Regions from separate parts of the Stenotrophomonas sp. YJH_SMC_79 genome, predicted to be linked through region 2. Evidence: riboswitches for the same ligand, from Rfam matches in the RefSeq annotation. Region 2 holds a riboswitch; the other holds the start of a gene.
What was found. A riboswitch is a leader RNA that binds a small molecule or an ion and turns the genes downstream of it on or off. The one in region 2 is predicted to bind thiamine pyrophosphate.

Region 1 (11,669 bases), on a different contig from region 2:
GATGCGGATGCTGCCTTCATCGGCAGCATGCTGGCGCCAGTTGAGCCAGCCATAGACCAGGAAGCCACCGAAGGCGACCTGCAGCAGGGTGTCCGAGTACAGCTTGGCCTCGGCGAACACCACGCCATACAGCGTCACCGACAGCAGGCCGACCGGCCACGCCACCAGCCGGCGCTTGGCCATCAGCCAAACGCCGAGGATGCTGCACAGCGCGGCGGTCCACTCCAGCATCACGCCGCTCACAGCGCGAACGTCACCGACAGGCGGGCCTGTCGCGGTGCGCCGGGGAACAGGTAGTAGTCACCGCCGCTGCTGCCGGTATCGCGCCAGTAGAAGCGGTTGAACACGTTGTCCACCGACAGGTTCCAGGTCACCGCGCGCTCGTGCAGGCGATGCTGGAAACGCAGGCCCGCGTCGAACACCGAGTAGTCGGGCGCGCGCACGCCACCGTCGGCGCGGGCCACGTTGGCACCGGCATAGCGCCAGCCACCGGTCACATCCAGGCCCTGCACGAACGGCAGCGCATAGGCCACGTGCACGCTGGCGCGCACCTTCGGCACGTTCACCAGTTGATGGCCTTCATAGGCCGGTGTGCCGGTGTCGCGCGCGCGCGCCTGCAGCACGCTGGCGCTGGCCACGATCTGCAGCGCATCGGTCAGCTGGCCGTTGGCGGTCAGCTCCAGGCCGGTGTGGGTCTGCGTGCCTTCCTCAACGAAGGTGTAGCCGACGTCGCTGTTGTCGGGCTTGGCGTACTGGTACGGCTGCGAAATGCGGAACACCGCCGCGCTCAGCGTCAGTGCTTCGACCGGCACGTACTTCACGCCCACTTCCAGCTGCCGGGACTGCACCGATGGCAGGAAGGTATCGGCGTTGCTGGTCCAGAACGGCGCTTCCTGGCCCAGCGAAATGCCGCGCACGTAGCTGGCATAGGCGTTGAGCTGGTCGGTGGCCTTCCACACCACGGCGGTCTGCGGCAGGAAGCGCGACAGACGGCTGTGGCGCTGCGGGGTGCCGCGCTTGTCGTAGGCGCGCTCGTCCAGGCGCACGAAGCGGCCGCCGGCCAGCCACTGCCAGTCGTCGCCGAAGCTCATCCGGTCCAGCGCGAAGAACGCGGTCTGGCGGCTGTCCAGGCGCCGTGCGGACGGCCCCGGCATCTTCGGCGACGGCACGAACACCTGCACCGGTGCGTCGTGGATGTTGCTGGTGCCGACGTACTCGTTGACGCTCGGGCGCTTGTCCACGGTGCGGCGGAAGTAGTCGGCACCGAGGGTCAGCTCATGGCCGACGTTGCCGGTCTCGAAGCGGCCACGCAGTTCGGCACGCGCCTGCTGGTTGCGGCGGGTGTCGTCCGGGCTGCGGTAGTCGTAGACGTCGTAGTCGCCATTGGGCGCGAAGTAGTTGCCCGGCACGCTGCCATCGGCGCACTGCGTGGCGTAGTAGCAGCCATAGGCGAAGGCGACGTTGTCATCGATCACCGACCGGCTGTGGCCCACCGACACGCGCGACTGCCAGGCGTCGTTGAAATCATAGGTGTGCAGGGCGGTGATGTTGGTGCTGGCGATATCCACCGGGCGCTGCCACGGCTGGTAGCCGAGCAGGTGCTCGCGGTCGACGCCGCGCGGCAGGTCGCGCGCGCCCAGCAGCTGGTAACCCGACACCGAACGCTGCGAGCTGGTCTGGTAGTTGGCATCCACTTCCAGCTTGCCGCGCTCGCCGATCAGCCAGTCGGCGGCCAACGAGTAGAAATTGCGGCGGCCATCGGCGTGCTCGACATAGGAGTTGCTGGAATCCCACGCGGCATTCAGGCGCAGGCCGAAACGCGGGGTGATCCAGTGGCCGACATCGACGGCGACGTAGCGCGAGCCTTCCGAATCGGTGCCGAGCGTGGCAGTGCGTACCTCGGCCGGGCGCTTGCCGATGTAGTTGATGATGCCGCCCGGTGCCATCACGCCTGCGGCCAGGCCGGCTTCGCCCTTGAGGATTTCCACCGACTGCACATTCTCCAGCGCCAGGCGCTGTTCGCCGGCGATGGACAGGCCGTTGAAGCGGTAGCCGGTGGCGGCGTCCAGGGCGAAGCCACGGATGGCGATGTTCTGGTAGTAGCCCACCGGCGCGTAGGCATCGCCCAGTGAGGCATCGTTGCTGGCCAGCTCGGACAGCGAACGCACCTGGCGGCGGTCGAGGTAGTCACGCTCGAGCACGTTCACCGAGGCCGGCGTGTCCTTCCAGGAACCACCACCGAAGGCATTCACGCGCGAGGTATCGGCCTTCGGTTTGCCGGCCTGCACGCGCACTGCTGCCAGTTCGGTCGGCGAGCGTTCGGCGCCGGTGGCAGCCGCATCGGGGGACGCTTCGGCGTCGCTGGCGTGCAGCGGCAGCGCGGCGCAGAGGGCGAGGGAGAGCAGGGTGGGGCGCAGGCAGCGGTTCATTCGGTTCGTCTTCGGACAACAAGGGAGACGAAGCGACGGCGCGCAGGTGCACCGGCCCATGATGGGGGTGTGGCTGCGGCTCAAAGCTCCCTACGCCGGTGCAAACCGGATCAGGTTCCAAGGGACTCTCTCAGCCTGGCAGATCCAGGCACCCCCGCTTCAGGTGACCATTTCACTACAAATGGTACGGATTTGCGAGCCGGTGCCCTTCAGGCTGCGAGGTCAGATCCCTTTCCGCAGGAAAGGGATCTGACCCCAACGGTGTCCCAACCGGGTCACGCTACGGCGTGCAGCGCCTGCAGCAGTGCCTGTCCCGGCGCGCTGTGGAACCATGCCGGATGCCCCAGCATGAAGGGCTGCCACGCTACGTCGGCATTGGCGGTCGAGCCGGTGACGCCTTCGAAGTACTCCACTTCGGACAGTGCGAAGTCGAAATGGACCATCGGCAGCAGGTCGGCCAGCAGGCGCACGCGTGCCGCCGACAGCGGCAGCACCTGGCGATAGCCGTCGAGCAGGGCCAGCGCGATATCGATGCGCACCGCCTCCATGCCGTGCTCCAGTTCCAGCCACGCCACCGCGTTGCGCTCGATCGCCGTGGCGAGGTCGAACAGCGCGCTGGTGGGCGAGGCCAGGCCGAAATCCAGCACGGTACTGATCTGCCCATCGCGCCACAGCAGGTTGGAGACATGCCAGTCGTTGTGCGCCCACAACCGTGGCTCGTCGCGCAGGCGCTGGGCCAGGCCGGCATGCCACGGCAGCACGTCGCGCCGCAGCTGCGCTTCCCATGGAATGCGCGCGAGATAGCGGGCCAGCCCGGGGCGCTCGTGCAGCCCTGCCTTGATGGCCGCGATCGGATCGTCGGCACGGATCAGATCGTCGCGCGCGACCAGCACATGGGTGCTGCGCTGGGGCGCGTGGTAGCTGGCCGCAGCACGGTGCAGCTGCGCGAGTGCACGCCCGGCCTCGCGGGCCTGCGCGACGTCGGTCAGCAGCGACCACGACACGGCATCGCGGTACAGGTCCTCGCCGACGCCGATCGCATGCAGCTCGAAGGTCCATTCGCCATGTTCGACCGCAGTGCGGCCATCGGTCGCCGGCAGCACCTGCACCACCGGTACGTCCTCTGCGGCGAGATGGGCGATGAAGCGGTGCTCTTCTTCCAGGCAGGCCGCGCTGCGCACGCTGTGGTGATGGCGCTTGACGAACACCGCGCCGTCCACGCCGTCGACGATGGCGGCGGCCGACAGCGGTCGCGGGCTGTGCCAGCAGGGATGGCTGTGCTCGTCCAGCTGCGGGTAACGCGCACTCAGCCACGCAATGTCCGCCGCGCTGATCGGCGGCCAGTCGGCAGCGACCTCGTCGTTGTTGAGGCCCTGCACGCGGTGGGAGGAAGAAGTCATGCCGCAGCCCCAGTGGGGAAAGTCACATCCAAGGCTGCGCATTCAACGCCATGCGCGCGGCCAACGCAAACGGGCGGGTCATCGACCCGCCCGTGCCTGCATCAGCTGCGATGATGCCGTCGCGCCGCTTACCAGCCGCGATGGCGGCCGCGGTCGTTGTAGTAGCGGTTGTCGTAGTAGCGCTGGCGCTGCCAGCGACGGTCGTCGCCACGGTCGTAGTAGCCGCTGCGGTAATAGCCACGATCGTAGCGGCGGTCGTAGCGGTTGTCGTAGTAACGGTTGTCGTAATAGCGACGGTCGCGGCGGTCGGACGTGGTCAGGTTGCCGATCGCGCCGCCGGCCACGGCACCGCCGACAGTGGCAGCGGGATCACCGTTGGAGAGCAGGTTGCCGGCCACGCCACCGACCACGGCACCGACCAGGGTGCGCTTGTCCTTCCTCGACATCGCGCTGGCATCGCTGACCACGGCAACACCGGCCACCAGTGCCAGGGTCATCGCCAGACCACGGAAGCTGAGTGTGGAAGTACTGAGCATGTTCGTTCTCCTGTGGGGTGCATGCCACGCTGGGCAGGGAGGGCGCGGGCGCCCCGGCTGCCGTGGAGACCACGCTGACGTTCCAACATTGCCGGAACATTGCCTGGCCCACCGTGCGGCTTGCGCATTCATCTAGCGGCAGGCGGCATGAAGCAAGGCTGAAAGCGGCCGCGGCCGCTCAGCTGGCAGAAAGGGAAAGGGCCGCGCATGGCGCGGCCCTTCCCTGGTCTGCAAGGCGCCGCGGGCTCAGACGCCCATGGCCTTCTGTGCCTGCCGGGCCTGCTCCTGCTGGGCGTCCTGCTGCTGATGCAGCACGTTCGGCGCGCCCTGCACGGCACCGCTGCTGAGCGCCAGGCTCTGCTCGCTGGCTGCACGGGTCTCCACCGCCACGCGGCTGGCGGCGGGGTCGCCGATCGTGCCCTGCACGGCAAACAGGCGCTCACCGTTCGGGCTCGGCACCACCGTGTCGATGCGCTGCAGGCCGGCGGCATGCGCCTCCTTGGTCAGGGCCGCGGCGGCGCTTTCCAGCGCGTGGCGATCCTTGAAGGTGCCTGCCGGCATCAGTTCCAGCCCCTTGCTTGCCTGGATGAAGAGCGGATTGCGCGGGTGCCGTTCGTCGTTCAGCAGCGGGCGCTCGCGGGCTTCCCTGATTGCCTCCAGCGTCTTGGCCCCGACAATGCCGTCGGCCACCAGGCCGTTGTCCTTCTGCAGCTGGCGCACCGCCGCGTCGGTGTTGCGGCCGAAGCGGCCATCCTCGATCAGCGGCTTGCCGTCGGCACCGACGTAGCCAAGGTGGCCCAGTTGCTCCTGCACTGTGCGCACGCCCTCGCTGTGCGCGCCCTGCTTGTACAGTTCGGCGTGCGGGGTGGCAGCGGCCTTGTGCTCGGCGGCCGGCTTGCCCTGGGTCTGCTCATGCGACTGGGTGCGGTTTTCCAGCAGGTCGCGCGCCTTGGACAGCGGGTCGGAGGCGTACAGCTTCCAGTTCGGGTGGTCCTTCACCTGCTTGAGGTAATCCTCGATGGGCATGGTGTGCACGCCCTTGCTGCCGGTGGACTGGCTGATCAGCAACTTGTCGGTGTTGGGGTCGCGCACCACCATCACGATGTGGTCGATGCCGTTCCAATGCTCGTGGCGGGTCTTGGCCGTATCCAGGCCGATGATCATGCCTTCCTTCAGCGCATCGGGCTTCAGGATCGCGTCGCGGTCAAGCAGCACGCCGGACTGGTCGAATGCCTTGCGCACGATGCCACCGGAACCCAGGTTGCCCAGGTCGATGCGATCGGCCTTGCTGAAGACCGCATGCCCGGCCTTCTGGTTGATCTCATCCATGGTCCGGTTCTGCAGCGTGCCGACCCAACCGGAACAGTCGATGTAACCCTGTTCCACGTTCTTGCCGCTCTTGCCCGGCACATGCAGCGCGTGGCCCGGAATATTGATGGCGTATTTGACGTGGTCGTACTTCACGCCGGCCTCGTAGGCGGCCTGCAGTTCGATGCCCGGCTTCGGCGCGGCGGCGGCCGAAGCGGTCGCCGCCAGCGCGGCTGCACCGGCTGCCACGGCGGCGCTGGCCTGCACCGGCGCTGCCGGGGTCTGACCCTGGCTCTGGCCTGGGGCCACCGTCTGCGGGGCGATGTTCTTTTCCGGAATGCTGATCGCCGCGTACTTGTGGATGTAGTAGCTGGAGAAGGTGCGCGCCAGGTCGCCATCGTTCATGCCACGCATCTCGGCCAGAGTGTGGCCGGTGAGCGCTTTGGCATCGGAGCCGATCTGGTTGAGTACGTTGCGGCGCATGTTGATCTCTTCACCATGGCCGTTGCGGACCACGCCGAAGGTGCCGGTGGCGATCGCGGTCTGCACCGAACCATAGCCGGCGCTGCCCTGCTGGTGGGCCAGGTACAGGTCCAGGCCGGTCGGCGTACTGCCGCCGGACAGGTACGGGTGGCCGGTGCGTTCGTTGCGGCGTGCCATCGAGTCCAGGTTGTCCTGGTACATCTGTGCGGCCGCTTCGGTGTTGCGGGTCGGGTCGAACTCGTGGCCGGTCAGGTGATACTGGCGCGCGGAGCCGGGCACGAACTGGAACAGGCCCTTGGCGCCGGACGAGGTGTTGTGGGCACGCTCGTTGAAGGTGCCGCCGGTCTCGATGTGCGCGAAGCGCATGAAGTCATCGACCGGAATGCCCTTGTGCCGGGCGACCTGCTCGACGATGTCCAGGACTTCCTTTCTGCTGTAGTCATGCTGTGCCATGACGTCTTCCTCGGGGTTGATGGAGCGGCGCGTGCCGCGAATCGCCAACCGGACTCATCCATGAGTCAAGAACATGTCGGTCAACAGGGAACCCGCGTGTGGCGGGTGCTATCAGGGCGCGATGTACTGCTGGGTCGCGCTGTCGAAGGTGTAGTGCACGGCATCGCTGGCAGCCAGCGCACGGGTCTTGCCCGGGGCGTCGATGGTGGTGCCCTTGAAGGTCACGGTCAGTCGCGGCAGGCCATTGCCGTCGGCAGCGAACGCCAGTTCGCCATCGCTGTCGGTGCAGGGCATCACGTTGCCCTCGTCGCAGGCGGTGCTGTTGTCCTCGCCGGTGCGCACCGAACCGACATAGCGCCAGACCTTGCTGTCCACGTCGTCTTCGCTGCGCTTGGGGTTGAACAGCAGCAGTGCATAGCCGGTGCTGCTGATGCCGCGGTCGAAGCTGCTGGTCGGCACCGCCAGCAGCAGGCGGCCGTCTGCGGTGCGATGTTCAAGCGGCTTGCGCCGGGTATCCACATCGTCGGCCTTGTCATAGGCGCCCAGTGCGCCGATGGTCCATTCCTGGCCACGGAACTTCCAGGGCTTGTTCGCATCGCTGCCGGCCAGCACGAAGGTGGCCTCGGCGAGATTGGCGCGGTCATCCGGGCCGGCTGGCGACTGCTCGCCCGGCTTGCCGTAGTGCTCGCGGGTATCCCAGGAGAAACCCGTGTAATACGTGGTGCCGTCGAGGGTGAAGGTGTGGCCGAACCAGAAGGTCGCCACACTGCCGTTCTGGACCTCGTAGGAGGTCGCGCCATCACCGTCCACCTGGTAGGTGAAATACATCACGGTCGGCGCGTCGGGCGGGGTGACCGCGGTGTCGGGAGAGGTGTTCTGCATCGGGGCAACATCCTGTCGGGGCGCATCGGCAGCCTGCACGGGGGCACCAGGCTGGGAGGACGAGGGGGCCGGATCGGCGGCGCTGCAGGCCGCAGCGGAAAGAGAGACGAGCAGGCACGCCGCGAATGCGCGCAGGGGCCGCAACGGCAGGGTCCAACGTAGCTCGGGGGGGTGATGCATGCGCCTCTCCATGGTCAGCGTTGCCGGGCCAGACGGCCGGCAGGAAACCGCACCCCATCCACCAGGGACGGGAGCGAGGACATGAGCCGGCCGATTCCTTCGACCTCGCATTGAAAACCCATGCCGGGTCATCTTGGCACAGAACGGCGGCCGGTCAAAGAGGGCGGTGACAGATGCCCTTGCAGTGTGATCTGGTTCTCAGATCTTGCCGTCGCGCAGGTAGTCGAACAGCTCGGCGTCGCCCTTCAGGCCCAGCTTGAGCATGGCGTCGCCCTTCTGCCGGCTGATGGTGCTGACGCTCTTGTGCAGCTGCAGCGAGATCTCCTTCACCGTCATGCCGGTGCCGAGCAGCCGTAGCACTTCCACCTCGCGTGGCGACAACGGCTTGCCGTCGCCCTCGCGCATGCGCCAGCTGCCCGCAGCCTCGACCCGCTCACGCAGGCTGCGGCTGATGTAGGGCTGGCCCCGGTAGACCGCCTGGATGGCCTGCGGCAGTTCGTCCATCGACGAGCTCTTGTCGACCAGACCGAGCACACCGCTGTCGAGCACCATGCGCAGGATCGCCAGGTTGTTGGAGACGCTGAGCATCAGCACCGGCAGGTCGGGGTAGCGGCGGCGGATCATGCCGATCATGGCGAAGCCGTCTGCCTGTGGGCTGCCCGGCATGGAATAGTCGGTCACCAGCAGGTCGCAGGGGTGGCTGCCGAGCAGGGCCATCAGCGCCTGCGCGCTGTCGGCTTCACCGACCACACGACCGACCCCGCTCGATTCGATGACGGCGCGGGTACCGATACGGACCACCGGGTGGTCGTCTGCGATGATGATGCGCAAGCTCATGCTCTAGTATGACCACCGGGCAGGCCGGACCGCGACCATCGCGGACCCTGGCAGGATTCTAGGAGATCGACGCCGATGCGTAGCTGGGCTGTTCGCGGGCTGGTCCTGCTGCTGGCCGCACTGGTGCTGCCGGTGGCGCTGGCACAGGCGGTGCCTGGGCTGTTGCCGCTCAGTCCCCTGCAGCGCGAGTACCTCGCCGCCCATCCAAGCATCGTCGTGGGCCAGTATGACAGCGGCTGGCCGCCGTTCGAGTCCCTCCGTGATGGCCAGCAGGTTGGCCTGGGGCCGGATTATCTGTCGCTTCTTGCCCGTCAGTTGGGCGTGAAGGTCGAGGCCCGGCGATATGCCGACTGGACTTCCGTACTGGATGCGGCCTGTCGTGGCGAGATCGACGTGGTAATGAATGTCGGTCTCAGCGCCGACCGCACCCGGTGCATGGTCTACACCGCTGCCTATGGCGAGGCGCCGTTGGCGCTGGTGGGGAGGCCAGGCGATCTGCGTGCTTCGAACATGCCCGACCTGGACGGATTGCGGGTGGTCATCGAGCAGGATTTCCTGACCGGCCCGCAGGTGCGGGCACGTTTCCCACGTGCGGTGCAGCTTGTCGCAAACAGCTCGTTGGCAGCGCTGCAGATGGTCAGAGACGACAAAGCTGATGTCTACATAGGCAATGCCTACGTTGCCACCGAACTGATCGCTCGCCAGCACCTGCAGGGTGTCGTCCTGCTGCGTCCGAGCGACCTGCCCCCCGAACGGCTGCACTTCGGCGTTCCCAACAGCAAGCAACCGCTGGCCGAAGCGCTGGACCTGGCGCTGGCCGCGACCAGCCAGGCCCAGCGCGATGCACTGGCACAACGCTGGCTGCCCCCGCCGCAGTGGTCGGCATCGGCACAGCTGGCGCTGAGCCAGGCCGAGAAGCGGGTTCTGGAACAGCCGTTGAAGATCGGTTTCGCGCCGAACGCCGCCCCACTGTCGTTCGCCGACGAGGATGGCAAGCCCAGCGGCCTGGCCAGCGAGTACCTGGGGCGGCTGATGCAGGCCGGTGCCAACCTGCAGGCGCAGAACAGCCATGACTGGTACGAGGTGCGCGAGAAGGCGCGTCGCGGCGAGCTGCAGGCGGTGATGGGTATTCCGGTCGATTCGCATTACCTGGGCCCGGACTGGGTGTTCAGCCAACCCTTCATCAGCGTGCCGAACGTGATCATCAGCCGCCACGACAGCCCGGCCCTGCTGGGTCTGTCCGACCTCCAGGACAAGCGTGTACTGCTGTCCGATCCGGAGCGCGTTCGTGGCTATGTGCTGCAGCAGGCGCCGCAGGCCAGGATCGTCGCCGCGCGCAGTGCCGAACAGGCCATGCAACGCCTGATCGATGGCGAGGCCGACGCCTACGTGGGTAATCTTGCGCTGGTCGACCACCTGCTGCGCACGAGCTTCCCGGGGCGCCTGCAGGTTGCCGCGCCCGCGGGCTTCAACGACCAGCTGGCACTGGCCGTGGAGCGCCGGCATGCGGCGCTCGCCACGACCTTCGATCGCTTGCTGCTGCAGATGACGCCACGCGAGCGCGAAGCGCTGCGCGACGACTGGCTGGCGGTGGAGTACCGCAACGGCATCGACTGGCAGCGCACGCTGCGCTGGGGTGTACCGCTGCTGCTGGTGCTGCTGACCGCGCTGCTGGTGCATGGCATCGGCTACTGGCGCCTGCGCCGTGAGGTGGCCGGGCGCCGCCAGCTGGAGCAGCGCCTGGCCGAAGTGACCGACAACCTGCCTGCCGTGGTCTACCAGGCCCGTCGCGAGGTTGATGGCACGCTCAGCTTCCCGTTCATTGCCGGCGACCTGCAGGCGCTGTTCGGGATCACCCGGCAGCAGGCCGAGCAGGACGCCAGGACATTGCTGGAACGCGTCGAAGAGGACGATCGCGCGCGCATCCTGCAGGCGGTCGAACAGGCCGCGCACCAGTTCGCACCGCTCATGCTGGAATTCCGCCTGCGCGGCAATGGAACAGGCCCGCGTTGGGTGCGCACCCAGGCGCAACCCTATGCCGCCGAAGCCGGTGTAGTGACCTGGAGTGGCTACTGGGTGGATGCCAGCGAGGCCCGTGCACAGGCGGATGCCCTGACCGCAGCCAAGGCCGAGGCCGAGCAGGCGGCCGAGGCCAAATCCCGCTTCCTGGCCACCATGAGCCATGAGATCCGCACGCCGATGAGTGGCGTGCTGGGCATGCTGGAGGTGCTGGCGCATTCGCCGCTGGATGCCGAGCAGCAGCGCATTCTCGGGGTTATCGAGGACGCGGCGCAGATGCTGCGGCAGATCCTCGACGACATCCTCGACTACTCGCGGCTGGAGGCCGGCGCGCTGCGCCTGGAACCGGTGCCGCAGCGGCTGCGGCCATTGCTGGAAAGCGTGTGCCGGTTGTTGTCGGCGCAGGCCAGTGCACGTGGACTGGACCTGCAGGTGCAGATCGACCCGCAGCTGGCGGCGGCGCACGAAGTGGATGGCGTGCGCCTGCGCCAGATCGTGTTCAACCTGCTCAGCAACGCCATCAAGTTCACCGTGCACGGCGAAGTGCGGCTGCAGCTGGAGGTGCTGGGGCCGACCGCCGAAGACGGTAGCCAGCCGCTTCGCCTGAGCGTCACCGATACCGGCATGGGTATCGCGCCGGAAGAATTGCAGCACCTGTTCGCGCCGTTCACCCAGGCCGGCGCTTACATCCAGCGTGACCACGGTGGTACCGGCCTCGGCCTCAGCATCTGCCATCGCCTGGTGCAGATGATGGAGGGCGAGCTGGAGCTGCACAGCACGCTGGGCGAGGGCACCTGTGCCGAGGTGCGGCTATCGCTGGTGGAAGCGGGCATTGCCGATGCTGAAGCGCTGGTTGCCGAACAGGCACAGGCTGCCCTGCTGCCGTTGGCGCTGCGGCAGGCGCGCGTGCTGGTGATCGAGGATCATCCGACCAACCAGGCGATGATGGCCTGGCGGCTGCAGCAGTTGGGCGTGCCGCATGTGCTGGTCGGTGATGGCCAGCAGGGCCTGGATCATCTGGCATCAAAGTCCTTCGATCTGGTCATTACCGATTGCCGGATGCCGGTGCTGGATGGTTTCGCCTTCACCCGCCTTCTGCGTGAGCGCGAGGGACGCACCGGGCAACCGCGGCTGGCCGTGCT
Region 2 (11,669 bases):
CTGGTGGACTTCGGGATGAACCTGCAGGAAGCCGGCGATGCACCGCGCATCCAGCATGAAGGCTCAACCGAACCGACCGGCCAGGCCACGGCGATGACCGACGGTGGTGAAGTGAATCTGGAAACCGGCTTCCCGTACGAGACGGTGCGCGCGCTGATGCGCAAGGGGCATCGCATCGTGTTTGCCGACGGCCCGTATGGCGGCTACCAGGCAATCATGCGTGATCCTGAGACCGGGGTGTATTACGGTGCTTCGGAGAGTCGCAAGGATGGGCAGGCAGCGGGGTATTGAGGTTTCCCGGCCACCGGGCTGAGCCCCCTCTGCGGTGATGGCAGTGATATGAGGCTTGGCCGGGCGGGTGGGCTGGTCGGGGGACGCCGTGAATCCGTCCCTGCAGGCTTGGCAGCCGCTTGCTCGTGTGCGCTGTCCTGCGCACACGGCAAGACCGGGGTTGGGCGTCCTGCCCAACCCGCCCGAGGCATGCCTCGGGCCCATGCGGCTGACACCCCCGCCCAGCCCACCCGCCCGGCCCCTGACAGTTTCCGTGGCCGCCACCGCAGGAAAAGAAAAAAGAAGAGCAAGAGCAAAGGCAACGGCAACAGTCGCGGGCTTTGGGGTGGGGTCGGATCCGTTTTCCGCAGGAAAACGGATCCGACCCCTTCTTGTTTTTCGATACACCTCATCCACGCATGGCGTGGATCTACTGCCGTCACCGGGAAATTGTCGGAGGCGGGGAGGGGACAGCTGGCGGGACCGTCCACGGCATGGATGCCGTGGCCGAGCCTACAGGGATGTACTTGCGGCGTGTCCCGCCAGCTGTCCCCTCCCCGCCAAACCAGCAGCAACCCAGAGCCGCTCCTGCTTCGGCCGTTGCCGTTGCATTGAGCAGGTGCAGGGCTGCAAGCCCTGCAAAACAAACTCAACCCTGATCCTGCGCCCGCGCCGCCTCCACCTGCGTCTCCTCCTGCGCCGCCATCTCGCGCGCGATCCACGCATCGATCATGTGCCGCTGGCGCTGCGCCTGACGTCGCTCACGCGTGTACTCCTGGTCCAGAACCCGGTACAGCGACACCATCACCAGCACCATCAGCAACGCGAACGGCAATGCTGCGATCGTGATCATGCCCTGCAGCGCGTCCAGTCCACCGGCCAGCAGCAACGCCGCTGCGATCAACGCCACCGCAATGCCCCAGGCCAGCTTGCGCTTCAGCGGTGGGTCGCCGGCCTCGTCGGTGGACATGCTGGCCAGCACCAGTACCGCCGAATCGGCCGAGGTTACGAAGAAGATCATCAGCAGTACCAGCGCGATGCACGACAGCAACAGCGGTAGCGGCATGCTGTCGAACAGTGTGAACAGCACCGTCTCGTAGCCATTGCCCAGCGCCTGCACCAGATCGGCATGGCCGAAGATCTGTGCCCACAGCGCGGTGCCGCCGAACACCGCGAACCAGAAGAAGCCCAGCAGCGTCGGCGCGAGCACTACGCCGATCACGAATTCGCGCACGCTGCGGCCACGCGAGATGCGCGCGATGAACGATCCCACGAACGGTGCCCACGAGATCCACCAGGCCCAGTAGAAGATCGTCCAGTCCGCCACCCAGGTGCTACCCGAAAAAGGCGACATGCGCAGGCTCATCGTCACCAGCTGGTTGAGGTAGGAGCCCAGCGTGGTGGTGAACGTATCGAAGATGAAGCCGGTCGGCCCAAGCACCAGCAGGATGGCTGCCAGCAACGCAGCCAATGCCAGGTTGAAGTTGGACAGCCATTTCACCCCGCGTTCCACGCCACTGGCGGTGGAGGCCATGTACAGCACGAAGGCGACGGCAATGATGGTCATCTGCACCGCGACGGTGGCCTGCACGCTGAAGACGCGTTCGATACCTGCCGCGATCTGGATGGTGCCGAAGCCGAGCGTGGTGGCGACACCAATCGCCGTGGCAACTACGGCAGCGATGTTGACTACCCGACCGATCCAGCCGCGATGGTGACGGCCGATGATCGGTTGCAGCATGTCGCTGACCAGGCCGCGCCCGTTGCGGTTGAACTGGAACCAGGCCATCGCCAGGCCGATCAGCGCATAGATCGCCCACGGATGCAGGCCCCAGTGGAAGAATGCATAGCGCATCGAGGCGCGCGCGGCGTCCATGCTTTGCGGCGCCAGGCCCTCGGGCGGCTTGCTGAAATGCGAGATCGGTTCGGCCGCACCCCAGAACACCAGGCCGATGCCCATGCCGGCAGCGAACAGCATCGACATCCAGCTGGCGCGGGAGAATTCCGGCTCGGCATCTTCACCACCGATGCGCAGGTTGCCGAAGCGACCGAATGCCAAGTACATCAGGAAAGTCAGCGCCAGGAACACGACCAGAAGATAGAGCCAGCCGACACTGCGGACGACATCGGCGAGTACCGACTGCACCACCGTATTGAAGGGGCCCGGTGCAACACCGGCAAGCAGCACCAGAAGCAGAACCAGTGCGATGGAAACGCGAAACACCATGAAGGAGCTTCTCCGATCAAGGGATTGAGGGGAGCGAGCAGAGCTTGCTGCGAGGGGCCGGCGACATGCAGCACAGACCGGGCAGGAGCCGCGAAGGCGGCGAGATAAGCATCGTTCGCGACGACACGATGCGCGTGCACGTTACTGAACGCGATGTCACGGTTCTGTTAACGAATAGCGATTGGGGTCAGATCCGCTTTCCGCAGGAAAGTGGATCTGACCCCGGGAGCAACTCCGGAGGCGGGCGGTCTATGCTCTAATGCACACCAAGAAGCGGGGGTACCGCGGCCATGTGGCCACGGTTGAGACAGTCCCTTGGAACCTGATCCGGCTCATACCGGCGTAGGGAAGCTTTGCAGTGCAGCCATGCCCGGACTCCGCCCAAGGACCGTCCGGGCGCGGCAGCAGTGCGCCGCCGCTTCGTCCCTGACCTTCCTGGACGATGCCCGATGAACGCACAGCTCTCCGCCCTGCAGCAACAGGCCCAGCAACTCTCCGAATCCGTGACCCGGCCCATTCCCGGCTCGCGCAAGATCCACGTGCCCGGTTCGCGTCCGGATCTGCAGGTGCCGATGCGCGAGATCGCGTTGACCCGCACGCCGACGCTGTTCGGTGGCGAAGAGAATGCACCGGTCACGGTCTATGACACATCAGGTCCGTACACCGATCCGGAGGTGCGCATCGATCTGTCCGCCGGTTTGCCGGAGCTGCGTCGCGGTTGGGTGGAGGAACGTGGCGATACCGAGCAGCTCGAAGGACTGAGCTCTTCGTTCGGCCGCGATCGCGAGCATGACCCGAAGCTCGATGCGGTGCGCTTCCCCGCGCGCAGCCTGCCACGCCGTGCGCGTGCAGGTGCCAACGTCACCCAGATGCATTACGCGCGCCGCGGCATCATCACGCCGGAAATGGAATTCGTCGCCATCCGCGAGAACCAGCGGCTGGACGCGATCCGCGATGCCGGCCTGCTGCAGCAGCACCCGGGCGAGGCGTTCGGCGCGTCGATCCAGAACATCATCACCCCGGAGTTCGTGCGCGACGAAATCGCCCGTGGCCGTGCGGTGCTGCCCAACAACATCAACCACCCGGAAAGCGAGCCGATGATCATCGGCCGCAATTTCCTGACCAAGATCAACGCCAACATCGGCAATAGCGCCGTCTCTTCGGGCATTGCCGAGGAAGTGGAGAAGCTGGTGTGGGCGATCCGCTGGGGCGGTGACACGGTGATGGACCTGTCCACCGGCAAGCACATCCACGAAACCCGCGAGTGGATCATCCGCAACTCGCCGGTGGCGATCGGCACCGTGCCGATCTACCAGGCGCTGGAAAAGGTCGACGGCCGTGCCGAGGCGCTCACCTGGGAGATCTTCCGCGACACGCTGATCGAGCAGGCCGAGCAGGGCGTGGACTACTTCACCATTCATGCCGGCGTGCTGTTGCGCTATGTGCCGCTCACTGCCAAGCGTGTTACCGGCATCGTCAGCCGTGGTGGCTCGATCATGGCCAAGTGGTGCCTGGCGCACCACAAGGAGAATTTCCTCTACACGCATTTCGAAGACATCTGCGAGATCATGAAGGCCTACGACGTGACCTTCTCGCTGGGTGACGGCCTGCGCCCGGGCTGCATCGCCGATGCCAACGACGCCGCGCAGTTCGGTGAGCTGGAAACGCTGGGTGAGCTGACGAAGATTGCCTGGAAGCACGATGTGCAGACCATGATCGAAGGCCCCGGCCATGTGCCGATGCAGCTGATCAAGGAGAACATGGACAAGCAGCTGCGTGAGTGCGGCGAAGCGCCGTTCTATACGCTGGGCCCGCTGACCACCGACATCGCACCCGGCTACGACCACATCACCAGTGCGATCGGCGCGGCAATGATCGGCTGGTTCGGTACGGCCATGCTCTGCTACGTGACGCCGAAGGAGCACCTCGGCCTGCCCAACCGCCAGGACGTGCGCGACGGCATCATGGCCTATCGCATCGCCGCGCATGCAGCCGACCTGGCCAAAGGCCATCCGGGCGCGCAGGTGCGTGACAACGCGCTGAGCAAGGCGCGCTTCGAGTTCCGCTGGGAAGACCAGTTCCATCTCGGCCTGGATCCGGAGAAGGCCAAGGAATTCCACGACGAGACGCTGCCGAAGGACGCGCACAAGCTGGCCCATTTCTGCTCGATGTGCGGCCCGCACTTCTGTTCGATGAAGATCACCCAGGACGTACGTGACTACGCAGAGGCCGGCATGAAGGAGAAGTCGCAGGAGTTCCGTGCTGCCGGTGCCGAGGTCTACCGCCAGGGATGATGCTGCACCGGTAGCGCCGGGCCATGCCTGGACGGCGCCGCGGTCCAGGAGAACCGCCGGGCGTGGCACGGCGCGACCCGTTATGCTCCGGCCACTGCCCAGCGGAAAGGACGCCATGCCTGTTGCCTTGACCACCCGCTGGCTGGCAATCGCCCGCCGCCACCCCTCGGCATGGCTGCTGGGGGCCCAGCTGCTGGCGGTCCTGCTGTATCCCGCGCTGGATGACACCGCCGCTGGCCGGGCGGCGCTGGGCATGTTCGGCATGGCGGTGCTCGGCCTGGCGCTGTGGGTGGTCCAGCGCAGCCCGTTGGGAACCTGGCTGGCATTGCTGCTGGCCATTCCCTCGGTGGTGTTCTCGCTGGCTGGGGCGCTTCTGGACCGCAGCGCGCTGCTGACCACGGCACAGCTGCTGGAAAGCCTGCTGTACTTCTATACGGCGGGGGCATTGATCGCCTACATGCTGCAGGACCATCGAGTGACCCGCGACGAGCTGTTCGCGGCCGGGGCAACCTTCACCCTGCTGGCCTGGGCGTTCGCCTTTGCGTTCGCGGTGTGCCAGCAGTGGTATCCAGGCAGTTTCCAGGGTACGACCGCGGGCCCCGAGCGCAGTTGGATGGAGCTGCTTTATCTGAGCTTCAGCTTGTTGTCCGGTGTTGGATTGAGCGACGTCGTGCCGCTGCACCCGCAGGCACGGGCCCTGGTGATGCTCGAACAGTTCGCAGGCGTCATGTATATCGGCCTGGTGGTGTCGCGTCTGGTCGGATTGACCATGCTTCGGCGCATGTGAAAATGAACGCCAGATAAAAATTTCGCGCCCAAAAGGGCGCGAATAGTGATGCAGATTATGTGAATGCGTCGGCGAGAGAGAGCCTGAGTGTCGACCCCGTCATAGGCGGGGTAACCGGCTTAGGCTAATATCCGGGGGCGTTATTGTTTTTGCGGTATGCGCCGATGCTTTGTGCGGAATCTGGCTTTTCGATGACCCTGTCCAGGGACGGTGGGGACGGTATTGCTGGTGAGCCCTGCCCAGGTCCCGTCCCTACTGTATAGCGGAAAATGAACAGCAGCGAACTCACGCCCATCGAGGCCGACCGCGTGCAGGTCGGCGACTGCGTCATTACCTTGTCCTCGCGTGAGGTCGAGGTCGAAGGCGCGCGCCGTCCGCGGCGGCTGACGCCGAAAGCGCTGGGCGTGCTGCGCGTGTTGATGCGGCAGCCGGGGCGCGTGGTTACCCGTGAAGAGCTGTTTGCCGAGGTCTGGCCCGATACGTTGCCGACCAATGACGTGCTGACCCAGGCCGTCACCCAGCTGCGCAAGGCGTTCGCCAACGACGACGACAACAGCCAGGCCTACATCGAGACCATCGCCAAGAGCGGTTATCGGCTGCTGGTGCCGGTGCAGGCGCTGGACGACTTCGAGCCGGTGGCGGAAGTGGAAGCGGTAGCCGTTGCGGACGTGATGCCGTCGCCGGACGGTACCGGCACGATTCCGGCGATGGCCGTGCCGGCAGCGCCTTCACGCCGGCGCGGCTGGCGCCAGCTGCGCCGCCAGCTGTTGTGGGTGCTGGGTGTGATGATGCTGGCCGCGCTGCTGGTCATGGCCACATTGCTGCTCCGGCGTGGGCCGGAGCCGAGCTCACCGGTGGATGCCGCGGTCGAGAACGGCGTGCGGGTGATCGGCAGCCCGCAGCGTCCCTACCGCTTGATCACCGCCACCAGTGGTTTTGAAACCTATCCCACGCTTTCGCCGGATGGCTCCCAGGTTGCCTACGAAGGCGCCAACGAGGACGGCGCCGGTGGTGGCGCGATCAAGGTGCAGACCTCGGGCAATGCGCCGGCCCGGCAGCTGGCGCTGCCGCCGAAGGGAGCCAGTGACCGCTTCCCGAGCTGGTCACCGGACGGGCGCGAGATCGCTTTTGCCCGCTTTGGAGCCGACGGCGGTTGCCAGGTGCTGATCGCCAGCGCGACCGGCGGCGGTGTGCGCCAGGCGACCCGCTGCGACGGAACCGAACTGCTCAGCTTCGACTGGACTCCGGATGGCCGCGGCCTGGTCTTTGGCAGCATGGTGGGCCGCTATGCCCATCGCGGCATCCGTGTGCTCGACCTGGCCAGCGGCCAGTGGCGGGCGTTGGACTATGCGGTCGACCAGGATGATTTTGACTACGCGCCACGCTACTCGCCCGACGGCAAGTGGCTGGTGTTCGTGCGCAATCCGCAGATGGGCGACCTGTGGCGGATGCCGGCCGGGGGCGGCGAGCTGGAGCAGTTGACCAACGAATCGGCCGAACAGCGTGGCTGGGCCTGGCTGGGCGATGGTCGCAGCATCGTGTTCGGCCGGCGCGTGGACAGCGAGGTGCGGCTGTACTACCTGGACGTCGAGCGCCGCACCCTGCGTGATGCCGGCCTCGACGACGCACAATGGCCTGCGGTGTCACGCCACGGCGACGTGCTGGCCTTCGTTCACCGCCGTGCCCAGTTCGGCGTGTTCAAGGTGCCGATGGCCGGCGGCAGCGCCGAGCGGCTGTTCGCGTCCAGCGGGCGTGACGGGCAGCCGATGGCGGCGCCCGACGGTCGCCAGCTGGTCTTCACATCCGATCGTTCCGGCAGTTTCGCGCTGTGGTGGGCGGACATGCAGCGGCCCGATTCACTGCGGCCGATCGAGGGCCTGCGTCCGGAGGGGCGGCAGGCGCCGGACTGGTCGGCCGACAGCCGCCAGTTGCTGGTGGTCGGGCGTGATGAGCATGGGCGCACCGTGGTCTACGAGATCGCGCCGCGCGACGAGCACCTGCAACCGTTGCCGGTTCCGGTCGATCAGCCCCTGCAGGCCCTGTACGGGGCAACCCCGGAACAGTTGCTGGTGGTCGAGCGCGATGCAGAGCAGCGCACCCGATTGAGCCTGTTCGATCGCAGCGTAACCCCCTGGCGCCGCCTGGCCAGCATCGATGGCGTCTCCCAGGCACGTTTCGATCGGGGTGATGGCCGCGTGCTGTTCACACGCCTGGCGTCCGGCGGTTTGTGGTCGGTGGATGCGGCACTGTCCCCGGCCAGCGTGCAGCAGGTCAGTGAAGACCGGCCCAGCCGATGGCGCTATCGCACCTGGACGGTGGCAGGCACCGGTGGCATCGGGTATCTCGGCAATTCGACCGCGTGCGGTACGACCTTGATCCATATCCAGGCCGGGACCGAAGCCCCCGAGCGCTGCCTGGACCGGCAGCGGCTCAGCGCGGGCAACGGCATCAGTGCCAGCGCCGATGGCCGGGATCTGTACGTCGCCCTGGCGGTCAGCGATGGCGCTGACATCGGCGTCATGCAGCTGCCCCGGTCGGCGCCAGCCCTGTTCCCGGCATTTCTCAAGTCGTTGATCCTTAAGAAAAATATCTCTTCGTGATTTCTTCGTGGAGTTCTCGCCGCGAATTCGTGGCGATCTCGGCGGATTTTCCTGACGGGCTGACACCTGATTAGGCAAAACGGAAGCCTGTATCAGGCAAACCCGTGGTGCCCCATGCGTCAACTCTCGCTGGCCGATCGTGGCCAAACCGTCTCCCTCGACAAGGCGCTCGATGATCTCGCGCCGACCTGCATGGGCGTGGCCCGGCTCGGCAGCCTGCAGACGGCAGGGTCAAGCTTCACGGTCTGGCTGCAGGTCCGGGGCAGCTCCTGGGTGGAAGCCAAGGAAGGGCGTTTCCGCCTGCGCCATGGCGAGTGGATCGCCTTCGAGAAGGAGTCGCGCCCGCTGGTGCAGGCCGGCCGTAACGGACTGTGCGTGGGCCTCAGCCTGAATGCGGAGGCGATGCGGGTGCTGTCCGAGATGGCCGATTGCGGCCTGTATGCCGGTCGTGGTCGCATGAGCCGCGGCGACGCCCGCGTTGCCCTGCGCCTGTGGCGCGATGCGCTCGACAGCGGCCTGCCCGCGCAGGCGCTGCGGCCGCTGCTGTTGCATCTGGCCGGCCTGCAGCGTGACCTAGCCGACAACGTACAGCGCTGCCCCGGTCGCTCACGCAGCCGCAAGCGCCAGGTGTTCGGCCGCATGCAGCGTGCCCGCCTCTATCTGGAGGGCAACAGCCACAGGGTGGTGCGGATCGGCGAACTCGCCGAACTGACCAACTTCTCCAGCTGGTACCTCTCCAAGACCTTCCAGAGCCTTTATGAAGAGAGCCCCCAGTCGCTTTCGGCACGGTTGCGCCTGGAGCGGGCCGCCGATCTGCTGCGCGACACCGACATGATGGTGGGCGAGGTCGCCGCAGCCAGCGGATTCGACAACTGCTGCAGCTTCGCCCGGGCCTTCCGTGCCCGTTATGGGCAGTCTGCTTCCCGGTTCAGGGAAAACGGCGGCTTGCTCCCGCCACACTCTGCAAAGTCTACGGTTGGGTCGCGCAAATACAGCATCGCAACGCAATCGTAACGTGCTGGAGCGTTTTAACACGCTACTAACACGTACCTTGGAGAGATTGATGAACGTTCGCACCCCTGCCGTGCGGCTGGGCCTGCTGCCCGCCGGCATCGCGCTGGCGCTGGCACCGGCATTTGCTTCCGCACAGGAAGCCAGTGCCCCGACCACCCTTGATCGCCTGGAAGTCACCGGCTCCCGCATCCGCTCGGTGGATGTGGAAACCTCCCAGCCGGTCCTCACCGTAAGCCATGAGGACATCCAGCGTTCGGGCCTGGTCAGCGTCGGCGACCTGCTGCAGAACCTGTCCGTGGCAGGCACCCAGACCTTCAGCAAGGCGGCCGTGCTGGCGTCCAACCCGGAACAGGGCGGCCAGTACGTCAGCCTGTACAACCTGGGTGAGCAGCGCACGCTGGTGCTGGTCAACGGCAAGCGCTGGAGCACCAGCCTGGCCGGCTTCACCGACATGTCGACCATCCCGACCTCGCTGATCGAGCGCATTGAAGTCCTGAAGGACGGCGCCTCGGCGATCTACGGTTCCGACGCCATCTCCGGCGTGGTCAACATCATCCTGCGCAAGAACTTCGACGGCGCCGAGGCCAGTGCCTATTACGGCCAGAACAGCCACGGCGACGGTTCCAAGACCCAGTACAGCCTGACCCTGGGTGCCACCGGCGAGCGCTCCTCGATCGTGTTCGGCGCGAACTACATCAAGGAAGATCCGGTGTGGGCCAAGGATCGTGGCCTGACCCAGTACTCCTATGGCCAGGGCCACAAGGAAGACGGTCTGAGCCCGGCGGGCCCGTGGGGCCGCTTCACCGATCCGCGTGCCGAAGGCACCGCCGGTGCTGGTGAATACAACAAGGCTGGCAAGTGGGTCCCGAACACCTGGGTGGTCAACCACACCGGTTCGTGGGACACCCCGGTCGGCGTTGGCCAGCCGTCGAACAACTTCAACAACTACCACCTGATTGGTCTGGACGACTACTACAACGCCTCGCAGCAGATGATGCTGAACCAGGGCGCTGAGTCGAAGACCATGTTCACCTCGGCCAGCTACGACATCAACGACAACCTGCGTCTGAAGTCGACGGCGATGTACTCCGAGCGTGACTCCAAGCGCCAGATCGCCGGCTACCCGCTGACCGGCACCTCGCAGCCGCAGTTCCCGGTGGCGATCAGCAAGGACAGCATCTACAACCCGCTGGGCAACTGGGCCAACCCGGGCGCCGGCGTTGACATCGGTGGCTGGGGCCGTCGTATCTTCGAACTGCCGCGCATCACCCAGAACAACGTCAAGTCGCTGCACTTCGACGCGGCCCTGGAAGGCAACTTCGACTTCAACAACCGTCCGTTCGACTGGGATGTGGGCATCAACTACAACCAGTTCGATGTGACCCAGACCAGCTCGGGCAACATCAACCTGCTGGCACTGAAGAACGCCCTCGGCCCGTCGTTCATCAACGCCAACGGCGTCGCCCAGTGCGGCACCGCTGCCAACCCGATCGCGCTGGGCACCAGCCCGGGCAGCTGCGTCCCGTTCGACCTGCTGGGCGGCGCCAGCGCCGCGACCCCGGATGCGCTGAAGTACATCAACACCCTGCTGAACTCGACCGGCCAGAGCAAGAGCAAGCAGTACTTCGCCAACATCACCGGTTCGCTGTTCGACATGCCGGGCAATGCGGGCGAGTTCGCCTTCGCTGCCGGTTACGAGCATCGTGAAGTGTCGGGCTACGACCACCCGGACGCGCTGTCCTCCTCGGGTTACACCACCGAGCTGGCCGCCCAGCCGACCGAAGGCAAGTACAAGACCAACGAGTTCTACCTGGAACTGATGGTGCCGCTGCTGCGTGACCTGCCGGGTGCCAAGGAGCTGTCGCTGGATATCGCCAGCCGCTACTCGGACTACGACAAGTTCGGCAACACGGTCAACAGCAAGTTCAGCGTGACCTGGAAGCCGATCGACGACCTGCTGGTGCGTGCGACCTACGGCGAGGGCTTCCGTGCCCCGACCCTGGACGACACCTTCGGCGGTGGTTCGCAGACCTTCGACAAGTTCACCGATCCGTGTGATGCCGTGTTCGGCCAGCGCAGCAACCCGGCCGTTGCCGCCCGTTGCGGTGCTGAAGGCCTGGCGTCCGACTTCCGTCAGACCGACGCTGCTGGTCGTCCGATCAGTGCCCGTGACACCCAGGGCAACAACCCGTTCAACTCGGGCGTGGGCAACGACAAGCTGCAGCCGGAAACCAGCAAGACCCGCACCGCGGGCCTGGTGTGGAGCCCGAGCTTCGTCAGCGGCCTGAACGTCTCGCTGGACTGGTACAAGATCACCGTGGACAACGTGATCACCGCGCTGTCGGCGAACTACGTGCTGAACCAGTGCTACCAGAACGGTGTGCAGGCCTTCTGTGACCAGTACAGCCGTGGCGACGTTGCCAATGGCCAGCAGGTCACCGGCCTGAGCCGCGGCAATGCCAACCTGGGTTCGCTGG

Region 1: linked by a shared signal. The riboswitch ahead of AC5P57_RS18535 (TonB-dependent siderophore receptor) and the one ahead of thiC (phosphomethylpyrimidine synthase ThiC) in region 2 are both predicted to bind thiamine pyrophosphate.

Annotation. Positions count from the first base shown of each region.
Region 1 covers NZ_JCAFRK010000005.1:199,637-211,305, reverse strand. The annotation lists gene pnuC (nicotinamide riboside transporter PnuC) at 1-231, opposite strand, end outside; gene AC5P57_RS18535 (TonB-dependent siderophore receptor) at 240-2,429, opposite strand; TPP riboswitch at 2,500-2,595, opposite strand; gene AC5P57_RS18530 (phosphotransferase enzyme family protein) at 2,705-3,829, opposite strand; gene AC5P57_RS18525 (glycine zipper 2TM domain-containing protein) at 3,958-4,365, opposite strand; gene AC5P57_RS18520 (peptidoglycan-binding domain-containing protein) at 4,612-6,609, opposite strand; gene AC5P57_RS18515 (hypothetical protein) at 6,721-7,491, opposite strand; gene AC5P57_RS18510 (response regulator) at 7,870-8,508, opposite strand; gene AC5P57_RS18505 (ATP-binding protein) at 8,584-11,669, shown strand, end outside.
Region 2 covers NZ_JCAFRK010000003.1:846,519-858,187, forward strand. The annotation lists gene ggt (gamma-glutamyltransferase) at 1-291, shown strand, start outside; gene AC5P57_RS14900 (BCCT family transporter) at 920-2,497, opposite strand; TPP riboswitch at 2,763-2,864, shown strand; gene thiC (phosphomethylpyrimidine synthase ThiC) at 2,947-4,791, shown strand; gene AC5P57_RS14910 (ion channel) at 4,907-5,578, shown strand; gene AC5P57_RS14915 (winged helix-turn-helix domain-containing protein) at 5,848-8,178, shown strand; gene AC5P57_RS14920 (helix-turn-helix transcriptional regulator) at 8,293-9,192, shown strand; gene AC5P57_RS14925 (TonB-dependent receptor plug domain-containing protein) at 9,242-11,669, shown strand, end outside.